3 regions of the Rhodococcus sp. MPR-R1B genome follow, and region 2 is predicted to be linked to each of the others. Evidence: riboswitches for the same ligand, from Rfam matches in the RefSeq annotation. Region 2 holds a riboswitch; each other region holds the start of a gene.
The links. A riboswitch is a leader RNA that binds a small molecule or an ion and turns the genes downstream of it on or off. The one in region 2 is predicted to bind S-adenosylmethionine.

Region 1 (4,495 bases), on a different contig from region 2:
GCCGGACCAGTTGCCGGAGGAGGCATTGGTGATGCCGGTGGGAATCGTCGGATCGGCCCTGGCTTTGGAGGAGCAATTGCCCTCCGGGCGTGAGTTTGCAGATACTGCAGCAGCTTTGACGCGCTGGACCGGGAAGCGTCCGACCGCGGTGATGACTTTCGAAGGCGGTGGACTCAACGCTCTCTCCGGAATTGCGGCGGCGTTGGCGTTGGGAATTCCCGTGGTCGACGCGGACCTGCTGGGTCGAGCGATGCCGCGGCTCGATCACTTCTCTCTCGCCGCAGCCGGGTTGGAATTGTGCCCGGTCACACTCGCCCAGCCCGGCGGCCTCATTACCGTCGTCGACGGAGTGGATGTGCTCGGCGCCGAGGTAGCAGTGCGGTCGTTGATCGGGAGAACCAGCGGTTGGGGCGCTCTGGCGATCGCGTCGATCGATGCGCGGACGGTGCAGGAGGCGTGCATTCCGGGAACTCTCTCCCGAGCACACGAACTGGGTCAGCACATCGGGGCCCTGGGCAGTTGGCAGGAGATCGCGGAGAGCTCCGGGGCCCTGGTAATGGGGACTGGCCGGGTGCGTGCGGTCCGTCGTAGTCGTCCGGACACCGGCGATCGTCGGGGCAGCGTGATTCTCGAACACGATTCCGCGGTGATACGAGTCGAATTCGAGAGTGAGTTCCTGACCGTCGCGTTGGACGGCGAGATGATTGCAACGTGCCCGGACATCGTGACGTTGCTCGACGTGCGGACCGGCGCCTTCGTCTCGTGTGAATCCGTGCACCAGGGGCACGATGTGGCCGTGTTGGTTCTTCCCGGTCCACAGTGGTGGGCGGAAGAAGTGGGCAGATTGAAAGTTGTCGGCCCGCGGGCATTCGGGATCGACCACGACGCAGTGCTGATGGAGGCGCGATGAGCGCGAGTGTTTCGGCGTTGCTGAACAACCCGGCCTTTGTCGGGCTGTATCGACTGGCCGGGGAGGGTGATCCCGTCGTGACGACAGTGGGAGCACTCACCGGGGAATCGGCACAGTCGGCCGAGGCCGTGTCGGATGCGGCGAGTTCAGGATCAGTTCTGGTGATTCTCGATCGAATCGACATCGGGGAGTGGAGATTCGACGCTCTCCTTCGGCGCACAGCGGCGACCGGCTGCCAGGTGGTCGCTGTGCACAGCACTGCGGCGGAGGATGCGAATCTCTCGTTGCTTGCCGATCGGCTCGGACTGGTGGTGCTCGGAGTATCCGACCCGTGGCAGTTCAGCGTGGATCTTCGTGATCTTCTCTCGAATTCGCGGGCGGTGATGGCCGACGCAGTACTGCGGGCGACACACGCGGGCCAACGAGCCGGAGGAAGCGTCGAGAATCTTCTGTCGGTGCTACTGAACACCTTTCAGCGTTCATTCTTTCTCCTGGACACGTCCGGACGTCCGATGACCGGCGCCGACCTGTTGTCAGACGCTGATCGAGCAGCTGCCGGTATGTTGTCGGGTCGCGGGGCGCCCACCACGGTCGAATTGGACTCCGGCGGGGTCCTGATTGCGTGCCCGGTGATGTCCGGCGCAGCCCGAGAGCCCTGGCTGGCGGTGCTGCTCCCGGTGCGTCAAAGCGTCGAAGAGGCTTCTCTCTCAGTGGTTCTCGACGTGGCCTCGTTGGCTGCCGGGCACCGACTGGCCGTTGCGCGCATGGTCGACGAGCGTGAAGCGCGCCGGCGTAGCGCGTTGCTCGGTGAACTGATCGACACGTCAGCAGACGCCACACCCGGACTGCTCCGGCGCGCACTCGACGCGGGTTGGATGCTGGACGGATGGCACATCGGCATCAAAGTCCTGGCGGTCGGTGAGGTCGACCTGGTGGCAAGACGCAGCGAGGTTGCAGATGCTCTCGCCGCCGAGGGAATCGACGCCAATGTCGTGGAACAGGCTGACGGCTGGGCGGCGTGGACGACTCTGCCAGGCGAGCCGCGACCGGAGGCGATCACCAGGATCGCCGAGTGCATCCGTGCAGCTCAGGCGAGGTTGGAACCCACGATGGAGACCTGGGTAGGTGTGGGACGCGCACACGACGGTCCGGCTGGAATCGGTTCGTCCCTGTCGGAGGCCGGGGATGCCGCTCGGCTCGCCGGTTCCCGATCTCAAACAGGTCGATTCCTGCACGTGGACCGCCTCGGGCTGGCGCAGTTGCTGCTGGCGTGGACGCGAACCGACACCTTCCAGCCTGCGGCTGCGGCATTGCTCGCACCGCTACGCGATTCCAATGGAGAGTTGCTCGAGACTCTGTCGACGTACCTCGACGAAGAATCGTCTCTGGCTCACACCGCAACCCGAATGGGCTTGCACCGCAACACGGTATCGAGTCGGATCGATAGAATTCAGCGCCTTCTCTCGGTCGATCTGGCCGATCCGGAAACCAGGCTTGCGCTCCACCTCGCCTGCCGGACGATCGCGCCGTGACGACGGTCTTCGCAGCTTCGTCTTGACAAGCGCGGGAGGTTCCTGCCATCCTCGTTGCCAGGTCACGAGTACCAGTGTTCAGCCCCGGCTTGCTGGTCGGCAACCCTCCTCCGCGGTGGGGTGCTCCGGGTGACGACCCGGCTGCGTTCGAAAACGAATGCGGCAAGCGCGGACTCTTCCGGGGCCATCTCCCGACGAACGAGTCCTTGAACGTGAGGATTGTCTTCGATGACTGCTGTATTGAGTGCCGACACCTGCTACACCACCGCGATTGCCAAGGTTTCGGGTGCCGACCTGCAGGTTCCATTGGTTCAGGGCGGCGAATGCTCCTACGCCAACTTCGACTACGCGGCCAGCGCGCCGGCATTGGCCCAGGTCACCGACCGTATCGCCGAATTGTTGCCCACGTACGCCAGCGTCCACCGCGGTGCCGGCTACGCGTCCCGGATCTCCACGCTCACCTACGAGAACGCTCGTGAATCCGTTGCTCGTTTCGTGAACTGTGCCGACGATCAGGTTGTCGTCTTCACCCGGAACACCACCGATTCGCTGAACCTGCTTGCGCAGTGCGTCCCCGGCAGCACCGTCGTCCTCGACGTCGAGCATCACGCAAACCTGTTGCCGTGGAACGACGCTCGTATCGTCACCGCCGCAGACACCATCGAAGAAACGATCGAGCGTCTGATCGGTGAACTGTGCACCAAGCCTGCCGCGCTGCTCGCAATCACCGGGGCCTCCAACGTGACCGGTGAGATCCTGCCGATTGCACGTTTGGCTGACATCGCTCACCGTTGCGGCGCACGTATCCTCGTCGACGCTGCTCAGTTGGCTCCCCACCGTCGCATCGACCTGCAGGAATGCGGCGTCGACTACGTAGCGTTCTCGGGCCACAAGCTGTACGCGCCCTTCGGCGCCGGCGTTCTCGTCGGCCGCCGTGACTGGCTCGACGAAGCTCAGCCGTACCTCGCCGGCGGCGGCGCCGTGCGTGAGGTGACCATCGAATCCACCGAGTGGGCTTGCGCGCCCGCACGCCACGAGGCGGGTTCCCCCAACGTGCTCGGTGCGGCAGCCATCGCGACCGCCTGCGAAACCCTGCACGCCCTGGACTTCGACGTGATCGCCGAGCATGAGAAGGCGCTCACCGCCCAGCTCACTGACGGCTTGTCCGCCATCGAGGGCGTCTCACTCGTGCGACTGTGGAACGACGCTCCCGACGCCGTCGGAATCGTCACCTTCACCGTCGACGGATTCGAAGCGGGCGAGATCGCCGCATTCCTCTCCGCCGAGCACGGCATCGGAGTTCGCGACGGTCGCTTCTGCGCACATCCGGTTCTCGCGCGCCTCGGCCTCTCCGGCGGTGCAGTTCGCGCCAGCCTCGGCCTCGGTAGCAGCTCGGACGACGTGACGCGGTTGGTCGACGCCGTGAACATCCTGGTTTCGAATCAGCGTGATTGGAAGTACGCGAAGACGGCAGGTGCGTGGAACCCTGTGCCCGAGACCCGCCCCTTCCTCGGAGCCGCAGACGACAATGCCGGCGCAGCCGAGTGCGTCTGAGCTGAGCTCGGTCCCCGAAAACTCGAACGGACAACTAGCATGGCAGCCATGGCACCAGCGGATTTTCCCGCCACCCCTTCGAGAGTGAGCATCACTCTCGGTCAGTGGTGCCGTCGCCATGTCGATCTGTGCCGCACCTCTTCAGGAATGTGTTCGAGCTGACGATTCGTCTCGCTCATCCCATACTTTTCTGATTTTCGGAGGTCTCACATGTCTTCACTCGCTTCGCATTCTCTGCACGTAGCGGTCGAGTTGACCGGATCCGGTCACCATCCGGCCGCTGAGGGCGCACCCGGCAACCTGCCCATCATCGGCGGCGACTACTGGGTGGACCTCACCGAGGGTGAAAAGGCTCTCGATTTGGCTTCATTCCCTACCAATGTGGTTCGGATTCGCGCTGCGGATCTGCGTGAGGCACAGCTCGAACGCGCACGGATACGCGCTGCCGTCGCCGAAGAAGGACGCGATCCCGACAGCGTCGCAGTGCTGGTCGATCTCG
Region 2 (4,495 bases):
GCGCGGGAGAACACCGTTTCCACAACCACCGAGCCCGCCAGCAGCGTGCCGACCAGCACACCGGCAATGGTGAATGCCGGAATGCTCGCCAGTCGCAACGCGTGACGGGTCTGCACGCGCCAACGGCTTGCGCCCTTGGCGTACGCAGTCTCCACGTGCGGCGAACGTAGCGTCGACTGCAGGCTGGTCGTGAGCACCTGCGCGATCACCGCGCCGGTCGGGATCGCCAAGGTGATCGCCGGAAGAATCACCGTTGCGAATCCCTTGTCTCCGAAAGCGGGGAAGATGTGCAGACGGAACGAGAACAGCTGCAGAAGAATCAGGCCAACCCAGAAGGTAGGCACCGCCACACCCAGCGGCGGCAGCGAGAACAACAGATTCGCGAGCCACCGCTTGCGGGTGTAGGTAGCGAAGAACGCGATCGCCACTCCGAACAACACGGCCAGAACCAAAGCGGTGGTTGCCAAGACCAGAGTGCTCGGCAGCGCCGAGAAGATGGCATCCGTCACCGACTGACCGGTGGAGATGGACGTACCGAAATCGCCGCGAAGAGCATTCGTCAGCGACGTCCAGTACTGCACCCACACCGACTGGTCCAAGCCGTACCGTGCCCGAAGCTGATCGAGCGCAGCCTGATCCACTGCAACACCCTGACCGGACGAGTCGGCAGCCATGCTGACGGGATCACTCGGCAGGAGGAACAGAATCACGAACGAGATGGTGAAGGCGGCCCACAGAACCACTGCGGCCTGGCCCAGTCGGGTGAGTACGTATCGAGTCATGATTACTTACCCGACAACCATGCGTCGTAGAACTGCAGGCGCGAGGAGGCTTCGAAGTTCAGGTCCTGCACACTCGATCCGGCGCCGATGGCCTGCGAGAGCTCGATGGTGGGGATGGAGAGTCCACGGTCGAGGATCAATTCCTGTGCGGTGGATACCAGTTCGCCGCGTTGGCCGTTGTCCGTGGCTGCAAGCTGGTCTGTGAGTACCTTGTCGAGCTCCGGATCTGCGCCGCGACGGTTCAGGTTGCGGCCTTCGGTGCTGAACGATGCCCGCAAGATGTCGGCGTCCGCGCGAGTGCTGTTGTAATACAGCGAATCGTAATCACCCGATACTCCCTTCTCGGTCCATTCACCGTTCGAGACCAAGTTGAGCTGCAGGTCGACGCCGACCTTCTTGAGCTGCTGCTGCACGAGCTCGAGGATGGCCTGGTTACCCGAGAACACCGGACTGAAGGTGACGCTGAAAGTGAGCTTCTGCCCGTCCTTCTCGCGGATACCGTCGCTGCCGGTCTTCCAACCAGCCGCGTCGAGGAGTTTCGCCGACTTGTCGGCGTCGTACGTCACGACACTGGATTCGTCGCTGTAGAGCGGAGTGGTGTGAGCCAGCGGGCTCGTGGCCGGGAAGAACGACGGATCCAGAACGGTGTCGACGAGTTCTTGGCGGTTGATCGCGGGAATGATGGCCTGACGAACAGCCTGATCAGCGAGAACGCCGCGACTGACGTTGGGCTGGAAGAAGAAGCTCACACCCGGGTTCGGCCTTGTGAGGATTCGTCCACCCGCGCCCTCGATTTGCGGCGCATCCTGCGGAAGCGCATCGCTGACCGCATCGAGCTGGCCGGAGGCCACGCTGCCCGCCCGCACACCGGATTCGGGAACCACCGTGAAGTCGACGCCGTCGAGGTACGCCTCGCCCTGATGCGCGACCGCATCCGAGGCCCAGTTGTATCCCGCACGCTTGGCGATCTTGACGCTCTTGTCCTGCTGCCAGTCGGTGTACACGAACGGTCCGGAGGCGATCACCGCTGCACCGGGGCAGCGCTGCTCGGATGCCAGCGCGGTGGTGGAATCGGCGAGGATTCCGAGCTGTGGCGTCGAAGTTGCTTGCAGGAACTGAACATTGGGTCCGGAGAAATTGATCTTCGCCGTGTGAGCATCTACGACGTCGGTACCGGTGTACGAGGACAGGTAACTCTTCGCCAACGACGCGTTCGGTCCCAGGTTCTTGACCGAGTCGAAGGTCTTCTTCACCGAATCCGCCGTCACCGGTGTGCCGTCACTGAAGGTGGCGTCGTCGCGAAGGACGAACGTGAAGCTAGCGGCGTCGGGGCTGATCTCCCAACTCTTGGCGAGCCACGGGGTGATCTCTCCGGTGTCGGGATTTTGATCGGTAAGCGAATCCACCACTGTCCGAGTGACATACACGGTCTGGTTACTGCCGGCCTGGGCCGGATCGGCGCACGTCGGCGCCTGCGACAGACCGTAGCGAAGGGTTCCGCCGGACTGGGCGGGGCCTGCGTCGGCAGCACTGTCACTCCCGCTGCTGCAGCCGGCGAGGACGGTGCCGAGAACCGAGACAGCACCGATACCGGCGATTACGGTCGCGCGTTTGCGGGCACCGAATGAGGGCGAAGACACCAAGAACTCCTAAAGAGGCATGCCGAAGAGCGCACCCGTCGCCTGAGACGAAAAAGGCGATCGAGCACGAATCACTTGTGAGAGAAGAGAAAACAGACTTGTCGACGACTCGCCTGAGTGTGAATGACTGACCGAGAGGTCAGTTGGTACAGAAAGATCCCGCGGTGCGGCACAGGTCTACGTGACGACGCGACCAGGCGGTATCGAAACCGCCTTCGACTGCCTTCATTTCGTGTTCCTCCATCGGTCCTGGCGGTAGCACCCGCACCCGATCACTCGGGGGGTTGCTGCGACTTCAATGAGCCAGGTCTCTCGGTCGCTCTGGATGGTCGTTCGCAAGTGTACGAGGTCAAACCCGGGTGTTGTCAACCCGGTCGGTAGGAATTGCTGCTCGAGTCACATTTTCGAGCACCCGAAGTTGTTTCTCGAACGGGTGGACGCCCACCTCTTCGGGCGAGAGTGAAGCGTCGTAAAGCGGTGTGTATCCACTGGACAGATACAGCGCGACGGCCTCCGGCTGCCGAGGACCCGTCGTGAGAAACACACGGTTGTATCCACGAAGTTCGATCTCTCGTTCCAACTCGCGAACGACGGCCTTGCCGAGGCCGCGCTTCCGATAGTCGACCGACGTCCAGATTCTCTTCAGTTCGGCAGTGGTGGAATCGAATTGACGAAACGCACCACCGGCGATCGGCAGACCGTCGTGGGTGAGCACCAGAAGCGCACCCTGCGGGTAGGCAAATTCTTCTGCCGGATACGTCGTGAGATCATCGAGCATCGCTTCGCGAGTCCCGCCGTAACGCGAACTGTATTCGAGTGCCAACTCCGCGATCAGTGGAGCTGCCAAGGGATCGTCCTGCGATACCGAATAGACCTCTACCGCTCCGACACCCTCAAGCTGTCGAGTACCGAGCTCCAGTGCCACAACACTTTCCTCCATGAATCTGGTCAACGCTCCCCCAGCCTGAAAACTTCCGGAGCGAGGGTGGTTCCGTCGACGAGGTCCGCCACAAGTTCACCCAAGGCCGGACCGAACTTGAACCCGTGCCCCGAGAATCCCGCCGCCACCGTGACGGCGCCGACTCGGTCGATGACGAAGTTACTGTCCGGCGTGCTCGTGTACAGGCACGTGATCGACTCGACACGGGTGGAATCGACGCCGGGCAACCACGACTCGGCGTACTGGGCCAATCGCCGCTCTCCGTCGACGTCAGGGGTGTAGTCACGGGTCTGCGGAGTCACCACCGGCCCGGTCGCGTGTTCGCCGATCTTGATCCCGTCCTCGGAACCGAGCCCGTAGATCCCCGCGGTCTCCAATTCTGCGCCGGTGTGGTGAACGAAACTCGGCCACTCGACTCCGGGATCGAGCGGTGCGAAGTGTGCTGGTTGTTCCTGTGTCGTGCGCAGTGTCGGCAATACGATCTCGGAGCCGAGACCGCTGTCTGCGATCAGATCTGCAGTCCACGCACCGGCCGCGATCACGGCCTGACGAGCTGCGAGCGTTCCACTGTCCGTCACCACGTCCACGCCGTAGGACGCCCGCGCGAGTGCCAACACCCGAACATCGTGACGGACCTCGGCGCCCGCAAACACCGCTCCTGCCTTCAGAGCGGTCACGGCGCGGTCCGCGTGCAACCGGCCTGCGTCGGGATGATGGAGCACCGTGGTGTCGAATCGCAGCCCCGGCCAACGGGCGGACGCCTCGGCAGGAGTGAGGATCTCACCCTTGATGCCCGCCTCGCGAAGTATCTTCGCCTTGGACTGCACTGCCTGCGGCAGGCCGTGATCAACGGCACCGGTGAGTTCCAGGAACCCGACGTCCGTCGTGGTCTCCAACTCCCGCCACAGCGGCAGCGCGCCGGCCGCCAAACCTGTGTACAGGTGATTGTCGTACGCCTGCCGATAGATACGCGAAGTACCGTGCGACGCACCGTGCTTGTGACTCGGCCCGAACTGTTCCAGCTGAACTACGCTACGTCCGCGTGCCGCGAGCCGCCATGCGGCGGAGGACCCGACGAGTCCTCCGCCGATGACGATCACATCGAGAATCTCACTCATGGACGAGAGCTCACT
Region 3 (4,495 bases), on a different contig from region 2:
AGCGTCGACGTGGAGTACTCGGTGCGGTACGCCCCACGCTCCTGCAGTTCCGGGATCAACCAGTCGACGATCTCGTCGAGCCCGGTCGGCACCAGGTACGGCGAGATGTTGAAGCCGTCCGAAGCTCCATTGCGCACCCAATGGACCAACTGATCTGCGACCTGCCCCGGAGTGCCCGCAAAACCCGAACGCTGCGAGGTCTCGATAGCGACCTGACGTAGGGACAGATTCTTTGCCTCGGCAAGAGCACGCCATTCACGTGCGATCGCAATGGGGTCGTTGCCGTCCCGCGCGGAACCGCGCGTCTCCGAAACCGGGCGGGCAACCGGATCTTGCTCGGGGAGTGGACCGTCGGGGTCTCGATCGGAAAGGTCCTTACCCCACACCAGTCCGACGAGAGAGAGGGCAGTCTGACCGGTGAACTGGCCTTCGAGGACCCACCGTGCCTTCTCCTCGACTTCGGACTCGTTCTCCGCCAACACGATCTGCGTGCTGGGCAAGATCTTGACGTCGTCCTCCGGTCGCCCGGCTTTACGCAACCGAGCCCGAATGTCGTCGGCGAAGTCGAGCGCGCCGTCGAAATGAGTCCCGTGTCGCGAGAAGATGACGTCGGCATGGGTCGCCGCGAAATCGCGTCCACTCGGAGAATCACCCGCTTGGAAGATGACCGGATGCCCCTGGCGGCTTCGGGGAAGCGTCGGCGTCACGGAGATGTCGAACTGTGAAGTCTGCCTGCGCACGGCGCCGACGGCGCCCGGAGTAGACCAGTTCTCGGACGTACGAGAATCCGAGATCGCGTCGTCGGCCCACGAATCCCACAGTGCCCGCGCGGTTTCGATGAACTGCCCGGCACGCTCGTAGCGCAGGGAGTGGTCGAGGAAACCACCGCGACGGAAGTTCTCTCCCGTCCACGCGTTGTCGGTGGTCACCGCATTCCAGCCGGCCCGTCCGTCGGAAAGTAGGTCGAGGCCGGAGAGTCGACGCGCAAGGTCGGCCGGTTCGTTGTACGTGGTGTTCTGTGTCGCGACCAACCCGATCTTGTCGGTGATACCGGCGAGGGCGGCCAACTGCGCAATGGCGTCGGGGCGGCCGGCGATATCCAGATCGAGAATCTTGCCGTTCTGTTCCCGAAGCCGCAGGCCTTCACCGAGGAAGAAGGCGTCGAACAGACCTCGCTCGGCGGTGAGTACCAACCGCCGAAACGTCTCGAAGTCGATCTGGGATCCGCTCGCGGAATCGGACCAGATGGTGGTGTGGTTGACCCCCTGGAAGAAGACGCCGAAGTGAACGTGAGCGTCGGGTCGAGGTACGGCGGAGCGTGATGCAGTCATGGCCGAAATATCCTTAGCGCGAAGTCAAGTCAGGAGGAGTGGGCGAATCGATTTGCGGGCCGCTGCAGACCGAGGTTGTCCCTCAGGGTCGATCCCGGAACCGGGCGTCGCGTCAACCCGGCCTTGGACAGCGTCGGAAGCACGAATTTGGCCAGCACCGGAAGGTCCTCGTCGATCACGAGAGCATGGAAATGAACACCGTCGAGGTGTCCCGCCAATTCCTTCAGAACCACGGCCGCTTCCCCCGGATCTGCAGCCAGGAGCAGTCGGCCGGTGACGACGGCATTCCCGTACGAGTTCAGCTCGGTCCTCCGCTGCGCCGCAGACAGATTCGGCGTATCGAATGCCACATCGACCTCGGCGACCACCAATGACGCGCCCTCATCGCGCGCCTTGGCAGCCGACTGTGCAATGGTCTCCACCGAATCACCGGAAACGAGAACAACATCCGGCTGGCGTGGATCGATTTCGCCGTAGCGGCCGAACACCACCAACTGGCCTTGAGGCGGCCGCGGAACGATTGCGGGCCCCTTCACCGAGAACGTGTCGCCCTCGAAATTGACGTAATGCAGACGATCACGCTCGAGGAAACGCCCACTGAGATAGTCACGAACGACGGCGTCGTCCTCCCACGAGTCCCAGAGATCGGTCACAACGGTGACCGAATCCCGCTGCTCTTGCTGACGCGCCGACTCCGTTGTTACCGGAGCCCTCCCCCACGCCCTCGCCGCGGCATCGTCTTCGACCGGAACAGCAAGCCAGCCGCCACGCCCACGCGAGGAGTAGTCCAACGTCGCCAATTGCGAGGACGTATGAAACGGTTCGGCGTACGTGGTCCCGACGACGGGGACCAGCCCGATCGTGCTGGTTGTCGCCGCCACGTACGACGCCCTCGAGACGGCATCGATGCGGCCGACGACGTCACCACTCGGGGGGAGGATGGAATCGTCGAACGTCGCGAACGTGAAGCCGGCATTCTCGGCAGCCGCGACGCGATCGCGCACGGCTTTGCCCGTGAGCAGCTGGTCCGGGCGGTGTGAGCTTCGGCGCCAGGCAGCGGGGTGAGTGCCCTCGCCGTCCAGTTCGATACCCACGGCAAATACAGTCATGTGTCCTCCATCGGTCCTGGCGGTAGCACCCACACTGCGGTTAGGTAGCGGGTTGCTGCGGCATCATCGAGCCAGGTCTCTCAGCCACTCTGGATGGTGGATGCAATCTATGCGGGCCACGCTGGGCAAGTCAAATCACGCTTGTCGAATCATATTGACCTACAACATATTTCAATACAATCATCCTGATCGAAAGGGTTGCGCAACGCTAGCCGACGTAGACACGAAAGAGCCCCGCCCGACTCGCGTCGGACGGAGCTCTCGGTGTGCGCTGGAACGCTACTTCGCGCCCATCCATGCCTGATCGAACAGCATGATGCCGGTTGCAGTCGGAACCACACCGTGCACGTTCTTCTGCCAAGCCCAGAACGACGTGAGCCCGCCGATCGGCGCCGATGGAACCGTCTCGTTCCACAGCGTCTGAATTTTGCCGATGATCGCCAGGGTCGACGAATTGTCCTTGGCCTGTTGTAGATCTGCGATCAGCTGATCCATCGCCGGGTTCGCATATCCAGCAGTATTCGCCATCGAGGTGCTGTTGGTCGTGGAGAACAATCCGAGATCGAGAATCGACTCGTACATTCCGATGCCCGCGTGCGCGAGGTCGAAATCGTGCTTGACGTAGACGTTCTGCACGATGTCGCCGGCGTTGTTGGCCAAGATCAAGTTCACCTCGAACCCGACGGCCTGCAACAGTGACTGCACGGCGAGGCCGATCGCGTGGTCCTTGGGCTCACTGAGCGCGACGTAGTCGAGGCTGCCGTCGTATCCGTCTGCCTTCGCCTGATTCAGAAGCTCCTTGGCCTTTTCGGGGTCGTAGGCAATACCCGGTGTGTCTACATGCCATTGAGACGTCGGACCGAACAACTCCGAGCCCGGCAGTCCCTCACCGTTTTCCACTCGCTGATCGATCAACGTGGTGTCCAGCGCGTAGCCGATGGCCTGGCGAACGCGAACATCCGAGCCCGGTCGGCCCTCACGGTTGTTGATAATCTCGGCACTACCGGCATTGAGCACGTCGATGTAGCCGGGGTAGCCAGCGGACTTGGCGGAATTGATCGCCGACGTGAGGCCGCGAATGTAGGCGACATCGAGCTGACCGCTGTTCAATGATTCGAGATTGGCCTGCGGACCGTTGAGCGCAACCATCCGCAACTTGTCCAGCTTGGGGGCGCCGCCGTAGTAGGACGGGTTGGCCTTGAAGATTCGCTCGACGCTCGGTGTGAAGACATCTTCGGTGAAGGGTCCGGCTCCGATGGCGGTGAACTTGTCGCCCTGCTGCGAACTCGGGGCGACGATCATCCCGTGCCCGAGAGCGAGCATCGACGGAAAACGCATCCACGGCGTCTTCAGCTTGAATTCCACTGTCGTCGGACCGCTTGCCTGCGCCGATTCCACCGAAGCCAGCCACAGTTCGGCGCCATTGCCCTTGCCCGCGTTGTACCGATCGATGCTCGCGATCACGGCGTTGGCGTCGAGGGTGGTGCCGTCACTGAACTTCACACCGTCGCGAAGTTTCAGCGTCCAGGTGGCTCCGTCGTCAGCTGTCTCGAGCGATTCAGCCAACTTGGGCTCGAACTCGCCGCTCGCAGTGTCGTAACTCATCAGGACGTCGTACACAGCAGCGAAGGCCTCACCGCCGGAACCGCCGCGCGCGGCCGTCTTCGTCGGGTCGAGTGAGGGAACGAGCACCTGTACGCCGTACGTCATGGTCCCGCCGGCCACCGCAGTTCCCGGATCAGGCTGCTCGTTGACCATGCCGGTCACGACGTCCGCCGACGCGGTCGTCGTATCGGTCCCGCTGTCGTCACCATTGCTCGCGCAGCCCACCAATAGAACCCCGGTACCGAACAATGCGACGGTGACCCGGCTGACTTTCCCGATGCGCCAAGATCTCGAGTGCGACACGGAGATTCCACCTCACTTTCAGTAGACGCAGCCACGGATCGGCCGCAATCGGCTAATAGTGATGTCCTCTGTGGAGTGACGCCCAGCACGTTCCCGGTGACCGGAAACATTCACGGAGACAAAGGATGCGCATAACTGAGATGATCG

Region 1: it holds a riboswitch for S-adenosylmethionine, as region 2 does, so the genes downstream of both, AC1Q61_RS24815 (aminotransferase class V-fold PLP-dependent enzyme) here and AC1Q61_RS14030 (putative leader peptide) in region 2, are expected to answer to the same signal.
Region 3: it holds a riboswitch for S-adenosylmethionine, as region 2 does, so the genes downstream of both, AC1Q61_RS03365 (LLM class flavin-dependent oxidoreductase) here and AC1Q61_RS14030 (putative leader peptide) in region 2, are expected to answer to the same signal.

Annotation. Positions count from the first base shown of each region.
Region 1 covers NZ_JBXAFO010000022.1:24,897-29,391, forward strand. Annotated here, with positions in the region: gene AC1Q61_RS24805 (DUF917 domain-containing protein) at 1-910, shown strand, start outside; gene AC1Q61_RS24810 (PucR family transcriptional regulator) at 907-2,442, shown strand; SAM riboswitch class IV at 2,503-2,617, shown strand; gene AC1Q61_RS24815 (aminotransferase class V-fold PLP-dependent enzyme) at 2,671-3,996, shown strand; gene AC1Q61_RS24820 (LLM class oxidoreductase) at 4,207-4,495, shown strand, end outside.
Region 2 covers NZ_JBXAFO010000008.1:188,376-192,870, reverse strand. Annotated here, with positions in the region: gene AC1Q61_RS14040 (ABC transporter permease) at 1-782, opposite strand, end outside; gene AC1Q61_RS14035 (ABC transporter substrate-binding protein) at 785-2,422, opposite strand; gene AC1Q61_RS14030 (putative leader peptide) at 2,562-2,651, opposite strand; SAM riboswitch class I at 2,660-2,754, opposite strand; gene AC1Q61_RS14025 (GNAT family N-acetyltransferase) at 2,772-3,362, opposite strand; gene AC1Q61_RS14020 (FAD-dependent oxidoreductase) at 3,371-4,480, opposite strand; gene AC1Q61_RS14015 (ABC transporter substrate-binding protein) at 4,491-4,495, opposite strand, start outside.
Region 3 covers NZ_JBXAFO010000002.1:130,668-135,162, reverse strand. Annotated here, with positions in the region: gene AC1Q61_RS03370 (NtaA/DmoA family FMN-dependent monooxygenase) at 1-1,331, opposite strand, end outside; gene AC1Q61_RS03365 (LLM class flavin-dependent oxidoreductase) at 1,361-2,440, opposite strand; SAM riboswitch class I at 2,445-2,540, opposite strand; gene AC1Q61_RS03360 (ABC transporter substrate-binding protein) at 2,720-4,348, opposite strand.